Regions from separate parts of the Bacillus bruguierae genome, predicted to be linked through region 2. Evidence: riboswitches for the same ligand, from Rfam matches in the RefSeq annotation. Region 2 holds a riboswitch; each other region holds the start of a gene.
What was found. A riboswitch is a leader RNA that binds a small molecule or an ion and turns the genes downstream of it on or off. The one in region 2 is predicted to bind cyclic di-AMP.

Region 1 (4,657 bases), on a different contig from region 2:
CATCAGGTATATTATTATTACTAATAAAATCATGGAAATTCGCATCATTTTTTTTTCGCTAGATCCATTAGTTTTTGTAATTTTTCTCGATCGGATTCAGTAACATTCTCATCAGAAATTGTTGAAGAAAGTGGAATGATGTTTTCAGATAACTCCCAACTATAATCCAAATAATTTTTTATACTTTGTTTCATTTCATCTTCATTAATATTTTCATTCTTTTTTTGAGAGTTGAATATATTTTCTGGAATTTCAATAGCAATATCATTGATAGATTGCATATTGCTTAATTTATTATATCGTGCATCCTTTACTTCATTAGATTGTGTATCGTGTGAACAAGCAGACATAAATACAATAGTGAGCGGCATTAATAGAAATAAAACATGTTTTTTCATTTTAATGTCATCTCCTTTTTGCTTAATTAATACCTTTGTAAAATGGCTAAATTCCATTTTAAATACTTTACTAAAAGTGAGTATAAATGTTTTATTGCATAGTAAGATACTCCAGCAATTGTTAAATCAATGAGAAAAGCTACAAATACACTATAAACATCTGAAAAATAAATTTGTAGTAAAATATGGGGATAATCAAAAAATACATTGTGGTAATTTATAGAAAAGTATAATAATTTGTAGAAAATCATGGCATTTTATAGAAGGTAATAATATAAGAATAATTAAAAAATATGTAAAATAACTTATTGTTGGTTCTTGCCACCTCTATTGAGACTTCATACTTAGTGTCGGTAATTATGTCATAATGAAATTTTGGGAAAGTTGGTACGACATAACTTATTTATGAAATAGCTTCTTCTTCAATTAACGGGGGAGATTTGCCCGAAAAGAGGGATATATCATTGTGAAAGTAATATGAGGTTGAGTTTAGGAGGTGTATAGTTAATGATTAAAAAATGTAGAACTTGAATCAGAATCATGGTTCATAATCCGAATGTATAGCAAAACTGCGTAAAAATATGCCACCCGATTGTATGTTATTTCTATTTCTCGTACCTTCTGTATTTTCTTAGCGGGATTATTCTTAATGACTTCACATTCAAATCATATAATTAAGAAAAGCACGAATACGTTGCAACTTAGAGTTTGTAGTGGCTGCGTTGTTCCCCTTCTTTTGATAATACAAGATATATTGCTTCATAATACTTGTAGTATAAATAACATTTTAAAGATGTATATTTTTGCTTGAATAAGTATGTTCTAAAATGATTTGAGAAATCCAGTTAAAATATAGCTACTAAGCCATTTCTGTTCAAAATATATGTACATGGATATTTGTTGTACATTATTTTTGTGGATTTTTTTATATGTGTAGTTGAATGGTTTGTGTAACAATACCACTTCAACTACATATATGCCAACAACTGGAGCGTTTCTTACCTTCTTGCGTTCAGCTCCGGTTTATTGAGCGTTCATTGTTTATGGATTCCACAATTTGTTCTTTTGTGGGACTCCCATATTGCTTGTTAATTTCTTTAGCTAAATTATCTAAAAATTCATCAGATAAAAATGGACTATATTCTTTGAACATTAAAATCCTCCTTTAGCGTAAGTCCTCAAAAATATTGTTCTAAAGCATAATAATATTTATGTTAATAACATTTCCGTTTTCCATGGTTTTAATCTTTTTACATAAAATTTATTTACATTTACTGAACACAGGAGTACTATTATCACAGTTTTAAATTTCTAAATCGCTGAAACCATTAGGTACGGGGGAACCATTTTTGTGGGTTGTTACTTAACTCAAGGGGTGAATCCTTTTAAGGTAGGGCTACTCAAAGGTCCGAATCCGACAGCTAACCTCGTAAGCGTTATATGAGAAGGAAGGTGGAACTTGTGACGCAAGAAAAATAAAGTGTCTACAGGTCTTTTAACTATGACTTGTAGACACTTTTTTATTTTCCATAAATAATAATGCTCTTTTGAGAAAATTCTTTTTTTATGGGTAATATATTATCAAGTTAAAATGTTTAGGCGGTGAGTAATAAATGATTTCATCTATAAAAAGGTTATTAATTGGACGACCTTTAAAATCCACTGAATTAGGTGAACAAAAACTTAACAAAACGAAAGCATTGGCCATACTTTCTTCTGATGCTCTATCATCAGTAGCTTATGGTCCTGAACAAATATTGATTGTATTGGTTACGGTAGGAGCAGCGGCCTTTTGGTATTCAATTCCTATTGCAGTTGGTGTATTAATTCTATTAACAGCGCTCATATTGTCTTATTGTCAAATCATCTATGCTTACCCTCATGGAGGGGGAGCATATGTTGTTTCAAAGAGTAACTTAGGAGTAAATCCGGGCTTAATTGCTGGAGGCTCTCTATTGGTAGATTACATATTAACTGTTGCTGTAAGTGTGTCAGCTGGCACTGATGCTATAACTTCTGCTTTTCCCACCTTACATGATTTTAATGTGGAGATTGCCATTGTATTTGTGATTTTCATTACACTTTTAAATTTAAGAGGGGTAACGGAGTCGGCTTCAATATTAGCTTATCCTGTGTACTTATTCGTTTTAGCTTTGTTCATATTAATTGGAGTGGGTATGTACAAAGTTATAACAGGTGGAGTTTCTCCTGAATTACACACTCCAATAGGTACACCTGTTGCAGGTGTCAGTTTGTTTATTCTTTTAAGGGCGTTTGCTTCAGGAAGTTCTGCCTTAACAGGAGTCGAAGCTATTTCTAATGCCATACCTAACTTCAAAAATCCAGCACCTAAAAATGCTGCTAAAACGTTAATGATGATGGGTATCTTGCTTGCTATCCTGTTTTCAGGAATCGTATATTTAGCCTATTATTATGGCATCACTCCAAGTGGAGAAGTAACCGTAGTTTCGCAAATTGCTGAAGAAATTTTCGGACGGAATTTCATGTACTTCTTTATTCAAGGAACTACAGCTTTAATATTAATCCTTGCAGCAAATACTGGTTATTCTGCTTTTCCTTTACTTGCAGTTAATCTTGCAAAAGATAAGTTTATTCCAAGGATGTTTTTGGCTAGAGGCGACCGATTAGGATATTCAAACGGGATTATCATACTTGGAATTGCTTCTATCATCTTGATTCTTGCTTTTCATGCAGAAACAGAGCATCTTATTCCACTTTATGCAGTCGGAGTATTTCTCCCATTTACTTTGTCTCAATCGGGGATGATGGTTAAATGGTTTAGAGAAAAGTCTAAAGGTTGGATACCTAAATTTATTATAAATACAATGGGTGCCGTAATTAGTTTTACCGTCACATTAATACTCTTTTTAACAAAATTCTCACAGGTTTGGTCAATATTAATATTTCTACCTATCATAGTTTTGCTTTTTCATCGAATTAGAAAGCATTATGAAGCAGTTGGAGACCAACTTAGGCTTACAACCTGTGAAATACCTGTAACCATTGAGGGTAATGTTATGATAGTGCCTGTTGCTGGCATGACTCATGTTGTAGAAAACACCTTAACTTATGCTAAATCTCTTTCTCCTGAACAAATTATTGCTGTACATGTTTCATTTGAAAGAGAAGATGAGAAGAAGTTTGAAGAAAAGTGGAAGAAATGGCAACCTGATATAAGACTGGTGACACTGCACTCTCATTACAGAAGTATCATCAGCCCTCTTACGAAATTTGTTGATACTGTAGAAAATAAAGCAAGGGAAGGGAATTATCAGGTAACGGTTATAATTCCACAATTTATTCCTAAAAAAGGGTGGCATAATATTCTTCACAATCAATCAAGTTTACTTATTCGAGCCTTCTTACTGTATCGGAGAAACGTGGTAGTAACAACTGTACCTTATCATTTGAAAAAATAAGGACTTGAATTAATGTGCTTCTTAATGCTATAGGTATTAATCGGAGCTGTTACGCCGCTCTTTCTTCTTGAACTAAACGGATGCATTAGCGAAACAGTAACATTCAATATTAAGCTTGAGGTTAATATTACATCCTCAAGCTTTTTTCTATGCTTATAGTAGTATTATGAAATGAATCACAAAAAAACTGTTATGGATAAATAACGGTTCAGTAATTGATTATGGCCTTTTGCTGCATTCCTCTTTTCTTTAAGGTCTTGGTTTTCGAACATCTCTCTTATTGATTTATCAACCGCACGTTCAATGATTGAAAGAACTTTTTGGCGATTTTTTTCAAATTCATCAAAAGATTGTTTATGACGCATTATATCTGCAATTTCTGCAACAGCCTTTTTTAGTTTTACACGTTCAAGACTAGCATCAGACTTCTTCATGGGCTGTGGTTGCTTAAATTTACTGTTTAATTCTTTTGTCTCATTCAACCTCAATTCTAAATTTTCTTTATACCTTCCCACATTTTTCTTCCAACAGCTAGTTTCTGTTTTTCTTGTCGCCCATCTCTTAGTAAATTCTTTTTCATCGTAACGTAACTTTAATTCAGCTTTATATTCTTCGTCTTCATTTTCGCTTCGAATAAATTGGGCTAAAAGGTCAGCGTGCAAGGATTTTAATTCCTTTAACCATTTCGACACAGATTCTTTCTCTTTTCTTAATTATTGTACTGATTGTTCATTCAGCTTGTTTTTAATATCCAACTCGACTAATTCTTGAAAATGTCCATCATTTTTATTTAACTATACTAAAATGATAATAGGATAG
Region 2 (4,657 bases):
CCTGAACCGTTATTAGCTGCCGAAGAAGTATATTCATATACAACTTGTGTCAAACCGTGAAAACCGGAGTTTGAAATTGCATCTGTTCCAAAATGAGTTGAAAGAGCTAATGCTGAAAATCCTAAAATAAGTAAAGGATGAAATAGTATTGTTACTGCAATCAATTTCATTTCCTTTCCTTCAATCTTTTTCCCTAAAAATTCTGGTGTACGTCCAACCATTAATCCCGATATAAAGACCGCGATAATCGCGTACATAATAATATTGATAAATCCTGCACCGACCCCGCCGTATACTGTATTTAACATCATGTTTACAAGTGGCACGAGTCCTCCGATTGGTGTCAACGTATCATGCATTGTATCAACAGCACCTGTTTCCGCTGCAGTTGTTACTGTTGCGTATAGTGAAGAAAATACTGTTCCAAAGCGGACTTCTTTTCCTTCTAAGCTGCCTTGAGTATGCTGCATTCCCATTTCATTTAACGCTGGGTTTCCATGTAGCTCTGATGTGACAATTGTTGTAAATCCCATTAAAAATACGATGAATAAAGAAACGAAAAGAACGCGTCCTTGTTTTTTATTCCCTACCATTCTTCCGTATGTGAATGGTAAAGCTGTCGGTAACAGCATCATAAGCATCATTTGTAAAATGTTACTGATTTGACCTGGGTTTTCAAATGGATGCGTTGAATTTGCCCCGAAAAATCCTCCGCCGTTGTTCCCTAATTCCTTAATAGAAACGAAAGAAGCAACCGGACCACGTAATATACTTTGTTTCACACCTTCAATTGTATGAGCTGTAACCGCTCCTTCTAACGTTTGCGGTACACCAAGCGCAACGAAGATCAATGCTGCTATAAATGCAATTGGAAGAAAAACTCTCGTTAAAGCACGTGTAAAATCTACGAAGAAATTTCCAAGTTCTTTCCCTGCTAAACCTCTTATAAAAGCCATTACAATTGCTAATGTTGTTGCCGGTGCTGTAAACATTAAAAACGTAATTCCGATTAATTGTGATAAGTACGAAACACCATTTTCACCGCTGTAATGCTGTAAATTTGTATCTGCCATAAAACTAATCGCTGTATTAAAAGCGAGTGTAGGTTCCATCCCCTCAACATGAGCTGGATTTAATGGCAATACACCTTGCAGGCGAAGTATGAAATAGACAACAACAATCATAAATCCATTAAGCGCAACTAATGATAATGCGTATTGCTTCCAACTCTGGTTATAAGGTTTCACACCGGAAATTTTAAAAATAATATTTTCAAAAGGTCCGAACACTTTATCCAATTTGCTATTCCCTTGAAACGCCTTCTCTAAATAAATCCCGGTTGGCTTTGCAACAAGAACAAATAATAACATTGTGACCAAAACGGCAATCCAAATCATAATAAATCTTTCCTCCTAATTAAAACTTTTCTGGATTTAATAGCGCATAAACTAAGTACACAGTAAGTAAGCCAACAATAATGGATACTGCAATAGTCATTGCTTCTTCCCTTCCTTCACAACATGATCCGACCATCCTGCAAGACCAATCATTGATCCAACTAACACAATTAAAATTCCGATCATAGCAATATCTAACATGATTCATCCCTCACCAAATGTAAAATTTTTCCATAAAAAAACATAAAAAAGAACACTGAGGATCTACTCAGTGTTCGAAAATGAACAACACAAAAGTAAACCTCCTCTCCAAACGCTTACGAGGTTAGCTGTCGGATTCGGGCCTAAAGAGTAGCCCTACTTTCATCATGAAAGATTCACCCCAAGTGACAATGCACAAAATTGGTTCCCCCGCTCCATTTCTGGACTCAGCGATATCAGGTTGTTTTCTGGAAATTTTATGAACAATTTATGAATGTAAATATACTCCTCTAAATTTCACTTGTAAAGAGGTAAAATAGCTAAAATATAAAAGTATAAGACCTTTTAAACGCTTACATTAAGGATAAATACATCTTTATCATCTTTTTTCTTTTATTTTCTTCTTTTTTCATTATGTATACGTTCTTTTGCAAATAAAAGAAGAAGATTATCTCTAGAAATCAAATTTAACTTCCAGGCATATGAGTCAAATACAGCATAACCCCTACTCTTCTCCTTTTGTTTGAAACCTCGCTCGTGGCACAAAAAGGCCCTGACCGCTTCTATACACGGCCAGAGCCTCTCGCCCTTCCTAAAAAATGCAGTTTTATACCGTTTTTTCAACATAAACATCACTGCCACGCTGAATAAAAAAGGGCCACTACTTGCTTGCTCCCTCTGTTTTACAACTCGCTCGTGGCACAAAAAAGCCCTGACCGCTTCTACGCACGGCCAGGTGCTCTCGCCCACCTAAAAAAAGAGGTTTTTATACTAGTTTTTCAATTCATATTGATAGATAACCTTCTAAACTATAAAAAAGACCGTAAGTTACGACCTCGAATATATACTTGCACCAATTCTGCATGTCGCTTCTCATATTCGATAATGTCTTGTTCTAAATATAAACGGATATCTTCTGGCGGAAGAATCACATATGGCTTCGGAAAGAATGGATCATGTTCTGCTAATTCATGTACTCGTTCTAACGATACTGCCCAGCGCCTTGCTAATTCACGGCACAATAACACTTTCATCGCTTCTCTCATATCCGATTCCTCCGCCCCTACTCTAAAGTCAAAAACGAAATATTATCACAAGTTGTAAACACCACTAACTTAATACCAATCGTTTCATAGAGGTGCTTTGGATATTGTTTATTTCGCGTGACAACTGTAATAGGCGCGGTAAAAGAAGAGCGAATACGTTCAGCGAAGAAGCTAATTGTAGACAATTCATCTCCTAGTAAAATCGCTTTTTTAATTCCTTTGCATATGTTCACAATCATGCTCGGATCATCCGGACAGCAATATGCTTGTTGAAATCCACATGCCTTCACTTCACTTACCACATACTCACTCGCTGTAAAAATGACCATTTCACCTTGAAAAGGTAATAAATCTTTCAAACTCTTTACTTTCGCAGCTTCTCCTACACAAATGAGCGTGTACTCTTTTTCTGCATCCATGCACTACATCCTCCTTCACATAAAAGAATTTTTAAGTATAGATTAAAATTCTCTTATGCTAGTCGGATCGATGAATTGCTGTATTCACTTGCACCATCCTCTCTCAACACGCTTACGGAGTTAGCTGTCGGATTCGGGCTTTGAGAGTAGCCCTACCTTCGAAAAAGGATTCACCCCAAGTGACAATGCACAAAGTTGGTTCCCCCGCTCCAAAGTCTGGATTAAGCGTTCTTAAAAATAGATTCTGGCTGATATATTACTCCTAATTTTGGAAAAAGTAAACATAAAAAAAGCCAATTTTCCCAACTGGCTTTTTCAAAATAATACATATTTATGCATGTATATTTCTACGTCCATACGCAAAATGATTCGTTGGTCCGTGACCGCTGCCTATATTCAGCTCATCTTCAATTGCTATACTAATAAAGTTCTTCGCTTCACGAACTGCATCTGCAATTTCGTAACCTTTCGCGAGTCCTGCTGTTACAGCTGCGGCAAACGTACAACCACTTCCGTGTGTTTGTATAGAAGCAATCCGTTTACTTCTATACTCTATAAACACATTTCCATCAAACAATAAGTCAATTACTTCATTTCCTTGGTAAGCTGCATGTCCGCCTTTCATAACGACAAACTTTGCACCTAAATCATGCAGCATCTTCGCCGCTTCTTTACTGTCTTCAATCGTATGAATCTTCATTCCTGTTAATACTTCTGCTTCAGGAACATTCGGCGTAATTACCGTTGCAAGCGGCAATAAATGTTCTTGTAATGCCAAAACAGCTTCTTGTTGTAATAACGATGCTCCGCCTTTGGCAATCATAACAGGGTCTAGTACAATATTATTCCATGAAAATGATTTAATATTTTCAGCTACGATTTTAATAATTTCACTACTAAATAACATCCCTAGTTTCACTGCATCTGGCGTTACATCCGTACCGATAGAATGTAACTGCTTTTCAATTCCTTCTACAGGAACAGGATACACCCCTTGTACGCCAAGCGTATTTTGAGCCGTAATTGCTGTAATAGCTGTCATACCGTACACACCGAGCTCTTGAAACGTTTTTAAATCTGCTTGAATCCCCGCACCGCCGCCGCTATCGGAGCCAGCAATCGTTAATGCTTTATTCACTTTCATTTCACTCACCCCTTTTAACCAAAATAACGATGATAAATCGTTTTTGCCTCCGCTATATCCTTTGTGCCATGCACAAGCACACGGCCATCTTGAAATACTACTAACCGTTTATTATCAACAGAAAACGATAATAAATACGGATTCACTGTTAAATCCGTTACACGGTTTTGCAGCAGATTTTTATACATAGACAAATGAATATGCTCTTTATGCGGCGAACGAATTTGTACTGTATTTCTACCGCATAAAACAACCGCCCTGGAAGTATTCTCCTTGCTTAAATACGGATAAACAGCTTCTTCTCCGCACGATAAGCAGTTCTTGTTTCGCAACTTTTGTACATTCATGCATGAATATTCATTTTTCCACACATCAAATGACACAAGCCCCTCACGAAGTGCCTCGTAATCTTCTACTAAAATCTTTAATGCTTCCGCAACTTGATGTGAG
Region 3 (4,657 bases), on a different contig from region 2:
ACAATTCCTTTCGTAATTCGTTTCCGGTTTTTTGGTAGTAGTGCTGTATGCGGAATTGGGATTCCCATCGGATGACGAAACAGCGCCGTAACTGCAAACCAATCGGCAAGTCCGCCTACTAAACCAGCTTCAAAGCCGCCTTGTATAATCCCACCTGCTATCGTTCCTTGAAACGGAATTGTTGCGGCAAACCCAACTCCCATTATTCCAAGTGAAATTCCAGCTAAATATTTTGACTGTAGTGACATTGTATTTCCACATCCTCTTATTATGTATAAGTAAACCCTTCAATTTGTAAATTCATTGAATGATTTAGACCTTTATGTATAGAATCTCAATTTTCTTTAACACAAGCATATATATACTATAATAAACCACGTTAAAAATAACAAAGAAATTCAGAACAAAAACGAGAGGCTTATATGCCTCTCTCATTTTACAATTTTATAATATTGTTAAAAATTCAGCAATTGGCCCCAGTACAAGTACTGGTAAAAATGTTAAAGCACCTATTATAAATATCGTACCAAGTAAGATTCCTCCAAACAAACGACTGTCGGTTTGGAACGTGCCAATCGTTTCAGGTACAATTTTTTTCTTTTTGAGTCCAACTGCAACAGCAAGCATCGTAATGATACTAAAATAACGACCAATATACATAACAAGACCTGTTGAAATATTCCAAAATGGGGTATTATCATTTAATCCTTCAAATCCAGATCCATTATTTACAGCAGACGATGTATATTCGTATATAACTTGTGTTAAACCGTGAAAGCCAGGATTCGAAATTGCATCTGTTCCGAAATGTGTTGAAAAGGCAATTGCTGCAGCGCCAAGAATAAGTAATGGCTGAGATACAATCGTAATGGCGATTAATTTCAGTTCTTTCCCTTCTAATTTTTTGTTAAGAAACTCCGGCGTACGTCCTACCATTAATCCTGCCAAAAATACTGCAATCATTGCATACATGATTACGTTCATGAATCCGACTCCAATCCCGCCATATACAGTTCCTAGAAGCATATTTACGAGCGGGACCATTCCTCCAATTGGTGTTAACGTATCATGTGTTGTATTCACGCCCCCTGTCCCCGAAGCACTTGTAACAGTTGCATATAAAGCGGAAAATATAACGCCAAGACGCATTTCTTTCCCTTCCATATTTCCTTGTGAGTGATCTACACCAATTTGATTTAACAGCGGATTTCCTTTCAATTCAGATATGGCAAGTGCCGAAAATCCAACGATAAACAAAATGAGCATTGATACAAAAAACATTCTTCCTTGTTTACGATTTCCAACCATTCGTCCGTATACAAACGGAAATGCCATTGGAATTAACATTTGCAGCATCATTTGAAGCACATTACTAATCATATTTGGGTTTTCAAAAGGATGTGCTGAAACTGTTCCAAAAAAACCACCGCCATTATCTCCAAGTTCTTTAATAGCTAGCAACGACGCTACTGGTCCACGAGGAATTACCTGCTCCGTTCCTTCTAACGTTTTTGCGATAATTGTAGAATCTAACGTCTGCGGTGTTCCTAGTGCTAGAAAAATTAACGAAGCTACAAATGAAATTGGTAACAATACCCTTACAATAGATTGAACAAAATCAACAAAGAAATTCCTTACTTTTTTACCTGCTAGCACACGAATAAACGTAATCCCAATCGCCATTGAAGTTGCAGGTGCTGCAAACATCATAAACGTTACCCCAGCCATTTGAGAGAAATAAGATAAATTACTTTCGCCCCCATAATGTTGTAGATTCGCATTTGTCATAAACGTGATGGCTGTATGAAACGCTAACGTCGGCTCCATTCCTGGAAAATGATTTGGATTTAACGGTAACATCCCCTGTAATCGAAATATAGAATACACAACAAGTATAAAAAATAGATTCGTTATGATTAAACAAAACAAATAGCGCTTCCAACTTTGACTATAACCCTTAATGCCCGCGATTTTAAACAAAATTTTTTCTATCGGACCAAATACCTTTTGAAATGGTCCATTTTGTTGAAAAACATTGTATATGTAATCTCCCATTGGTTTTGCGACAACTACAAATAAACAAATTGTAATTAGACTTGTAAGCCAGCTCACTCTTTTCCTCTCCTCTGTTATCTCTATATTTTTCTCCATTAAACATAGAAATAAGCCGTAATGTAATTTTTTACCACAAGAAGAATAAAAGAAAACACTAGGCTGCACCTAGTGTTTTTTACACACAAGTCCCCCCTCTCAAAACGCTGACGAGGTTAGCTGTCGGATTCGGACCTTGAGAGTAGCCCTACCTAAAAAGGATTCACCCCGAGTGACAAAGCACAAAATTGGTTCCCCCGCTCCTATATGGATTAAGCGATATTCGGCTGTAAAATTTTCCATTTGTCTGTTAATATACTCTTCTAAACTCTTATTGTAAAGAGAGAAAATAAAAAAAGAAAACCTCCCTTACTGAAAGTTTTCCTTCTACATATCAATAACAATAAAACGCTACTACAAAAATAAGTGCGATATACAAACAAAGCGGACTATATAACCACGTATCATACATCGAAAATTTTGTCTCTTTTACTTTCTTAAAAAAACCAACATAATTCATATCACCAACTGCACGTAAAAAGAAAATTCCACCTAAAGCCATACATCCCCATTTTGTATAACGACTCGGATTCCAGAAAGACAAGTATCCACTTTGTGCTAATAGCATCATAGCAAAACAAAGAATGGCAAGTGCCACTAAAAAAGTCCCTATTTTCCGCGGAACAAAAGCATATTCTCCGCTGTCTTTTTTCATCGGAAGCACAACCTTGCTCCCCCAAGATCCACCACATCCCCAGTACATATGAATGAGACTGATGAACACAAGTATGCTTGCACCTAAAATAATTAAAAAGGCTGCCATTGTATATCCCTCCTACTCGCACATATGAAAAATCATATTTTCTCTTTCATAGTTTCGCTTACTTTTAGTAACTTTCTTTCATAAATCTCAATATAATTAAAATCGAGTGTTCTTTATCAAATTTACTTAGCATGCTTTTTTCGTCATGCTGAAGGTGTCGTCCCCTCAACATAACAAAATTAATTATTCTCCAAACAATAGAAATGAATCTCATTGCTATAAAAGAGATAGAATCTTCATTCTAGAAACATCATAAATTCTTTCCCTAATTGGTCTATGAAATGAATGAAACTTTCAAATTGGAAATTCCCCAAGGTAATTCACTTGAGAAAATTTTTATTCCTTTAAAAATAAGGAGCTTTAATTGTAATATAATTCTATAAATGGATTTTATCAACTGAAAAAGAGGGGATAGACATGATTAAATATGATGAAAAAAGATATGAAACCTATATGCAGTTACCTCATGCTGATGAAGTAAAAAAATATTTAGAACTACAAAGTGTATTAAAAATTGTAAGTGAAAATCCAAACATTTCACAAATTCTAGATATTGGTACCGCTACCGGAAGATATCCGATTTTATTTGCAAAAAAGAAATATGAGGTTACTGGAATAGATATTTCCGATGACGCTCTAACAATCGCGTCTAACAATGTTATGAAAGAAAGAGTTTCTGATAAAGTCAATTTATTTAAAATGGATGCAACAGAACTTGATTTCCCTGAAAATTCATTCGACTTAATCACATGTATGATGGGTACTATTTGTCATATGAACCAAGAGCAATATGAACATTTTCTAAAAAAAGTTAAATATATTTTAAAACCAAGAGGTTTTGTGATTATTTCTTCTTGGGATCCAGATTGTTCTTTCACTGAATTTTTATCTTTTTATAACGAACAAGAAAAAGTTAAATTAAAGAATAATAGTATGTCTGCTATCGAGTTTAAAAAATTAATGGATTCAATATTTCCGTATGCTAAAATTCAAAATATCATTCCCTTTTCAGACGAACAAATGGCTTCTTTTCAGCCAGATAATGAATTTGAGGCATTTTTAGGGATTCAAGAGTATATTTATAGTAGAATTACCAATAAAATGGGGCAAATGTATCTTGCTATTGGATATAAATAAATGAAAAGATGGTATGCATATGAATAAGAACTTTTTAAAAGGAGCGTTAGCTTTATCATTAGCTGCTGCTATTTGGGGTGGTATGTATGTAGTAAGTAAAATTATTTTAGGATATATTCAGCCTTGGTTATTATTAGAGATGCGTTTTATTATTAGTTTATTTGTTTTAGGATTTATAACTTGGTGGAAAGGATTATGGAAAATCCAGCGACAAGATGTTTTTAAAATGGCTATGATTGGTCTAGTTGGATATACTGGTTCTATTGGAATGCAGTTTGTTGGGACAGATCTATCTAGTGCTGCTATGGGATCTTTAATTACAGCTGCTTCTCCAGCACTTATCTCTATCTTTGCTTTCTATATTTTAAAAGAAAGATTACATATAAATAAAATAACAGCACTGATTCTAGCAACAATTGGGGTACTTTGTGTTATCGGTTTTCCATCAACCAATAATCAAACTGAAAGTATGTATCTTGGAAATATTATACTCTTCGGTGCTGCTATTACTTGGGCCATTTATACAGTACTAAGTAAAGTCCAAACTCAAAAATATTCTTCTCTTACAGTTACTACTTGGTCTAATTTGTTTGGTGTAATTTTTAC

Region 1: linked by a shared signal. The riboswitch ahead of WAZ07_RS04240 (APC family permease) and the one ahead of WAZ07_RS25100 (hypothetical protein) in region 2 are both predicted to bind cyclic di-AMP.
Region 3: linked by a shared signal. The riboswitch ahead of kdpA (potassium-transporting ATPase subunit KdpA) and the one ahead of WAZ07_RS25100 (hypothetical protein) in region 2 are both predicted to bind cyclic di-AMP.

Annotation. Positions count from the first base shown of each region.
Region 1 is NZ_JBAWSX010000002.1:28,469-33,125, forward strand. It holds partial or broken gene WAZ07_RS04230 (NDxxF motif lipoprotein) at 1-398, opposite strand, end outside; gene WAZ07_RS04235 (bacitracin ABC transporter ATP-binding protein) at 1,411-1,551, opposite strand; cyclic di-AMP (ydaO/yuaA leader) riboswitch at 1,706-1,850, shown strand; gene WAZ07_RS04240 (APC family permease) at 2,012-3,838, shown strand; gene WAZ07_RS04245 (hypothetical protein) at 4,015-4,530, opposite strand.
Region 2 is NZ_JBAWSX010000027.1:11,712-16,368, reverse strand. It holds gene kdpA (potassium-transporting ATPase subunit KdpA) at 1-1,397, opposite strand, end outside; gene kdpF (K(+)-transporting ATPase subunit F) at 1,417-1,497, opposite strand; gene WAZ07_RS25110 (hypothetical protein) at 1,494-1,598, opposite strand; cyclic di-AMP (ydaO/yuaA leader) riboswitch at 1,698-1,841, opposite strand; gene WAZ07_RS25105 (hypothetical protein) at 2,408-2,644, opposite strand; gene WAZ07_RS25100 (hypothetical protein) at 2,662-3,063, opposite strand; cyclic di-AMP (ydaO/yuaA leader) riboswitch at 3,157-3,301, opposite strand; gene thiD (bifunctional hydroxymethylpyrimidine kinase/phosphomethylpyrimidine kinase) at 3,395-4,216, opposite strand; gene WAZ07_RS25090 (thiazole biosynthesis adenylyltransferase ThiF) at 4,222-4,657, opposite strand, start outside.
Region 3 is NZ_JBAWSX010000002.1:442,272-446,928, reverse strand. It holds gene WAZ07_RS06430 (DUF445 domain-containing protein) at 1-248, opposite strand, end outside; gene kdpA (potassium-transporting ATPase subunit KdpA) at 445-2,112, opposite strand; cyclic di-AMP (ydaO/yuaA leader) riboswitch at 2,241-2,380, opposite strand; gene WAZ07_RS06420 (DUF3995 domain-containing protein) at 2,486-2,914, opposite strand; gene WAZ07_RS06415 (class I SAM-dependent methyltransferase) at 3,332-4,051, shown strand; gene WAZ07_RS06410 (DMT family transporter) at 4,071-4,657, shown strand, end outside.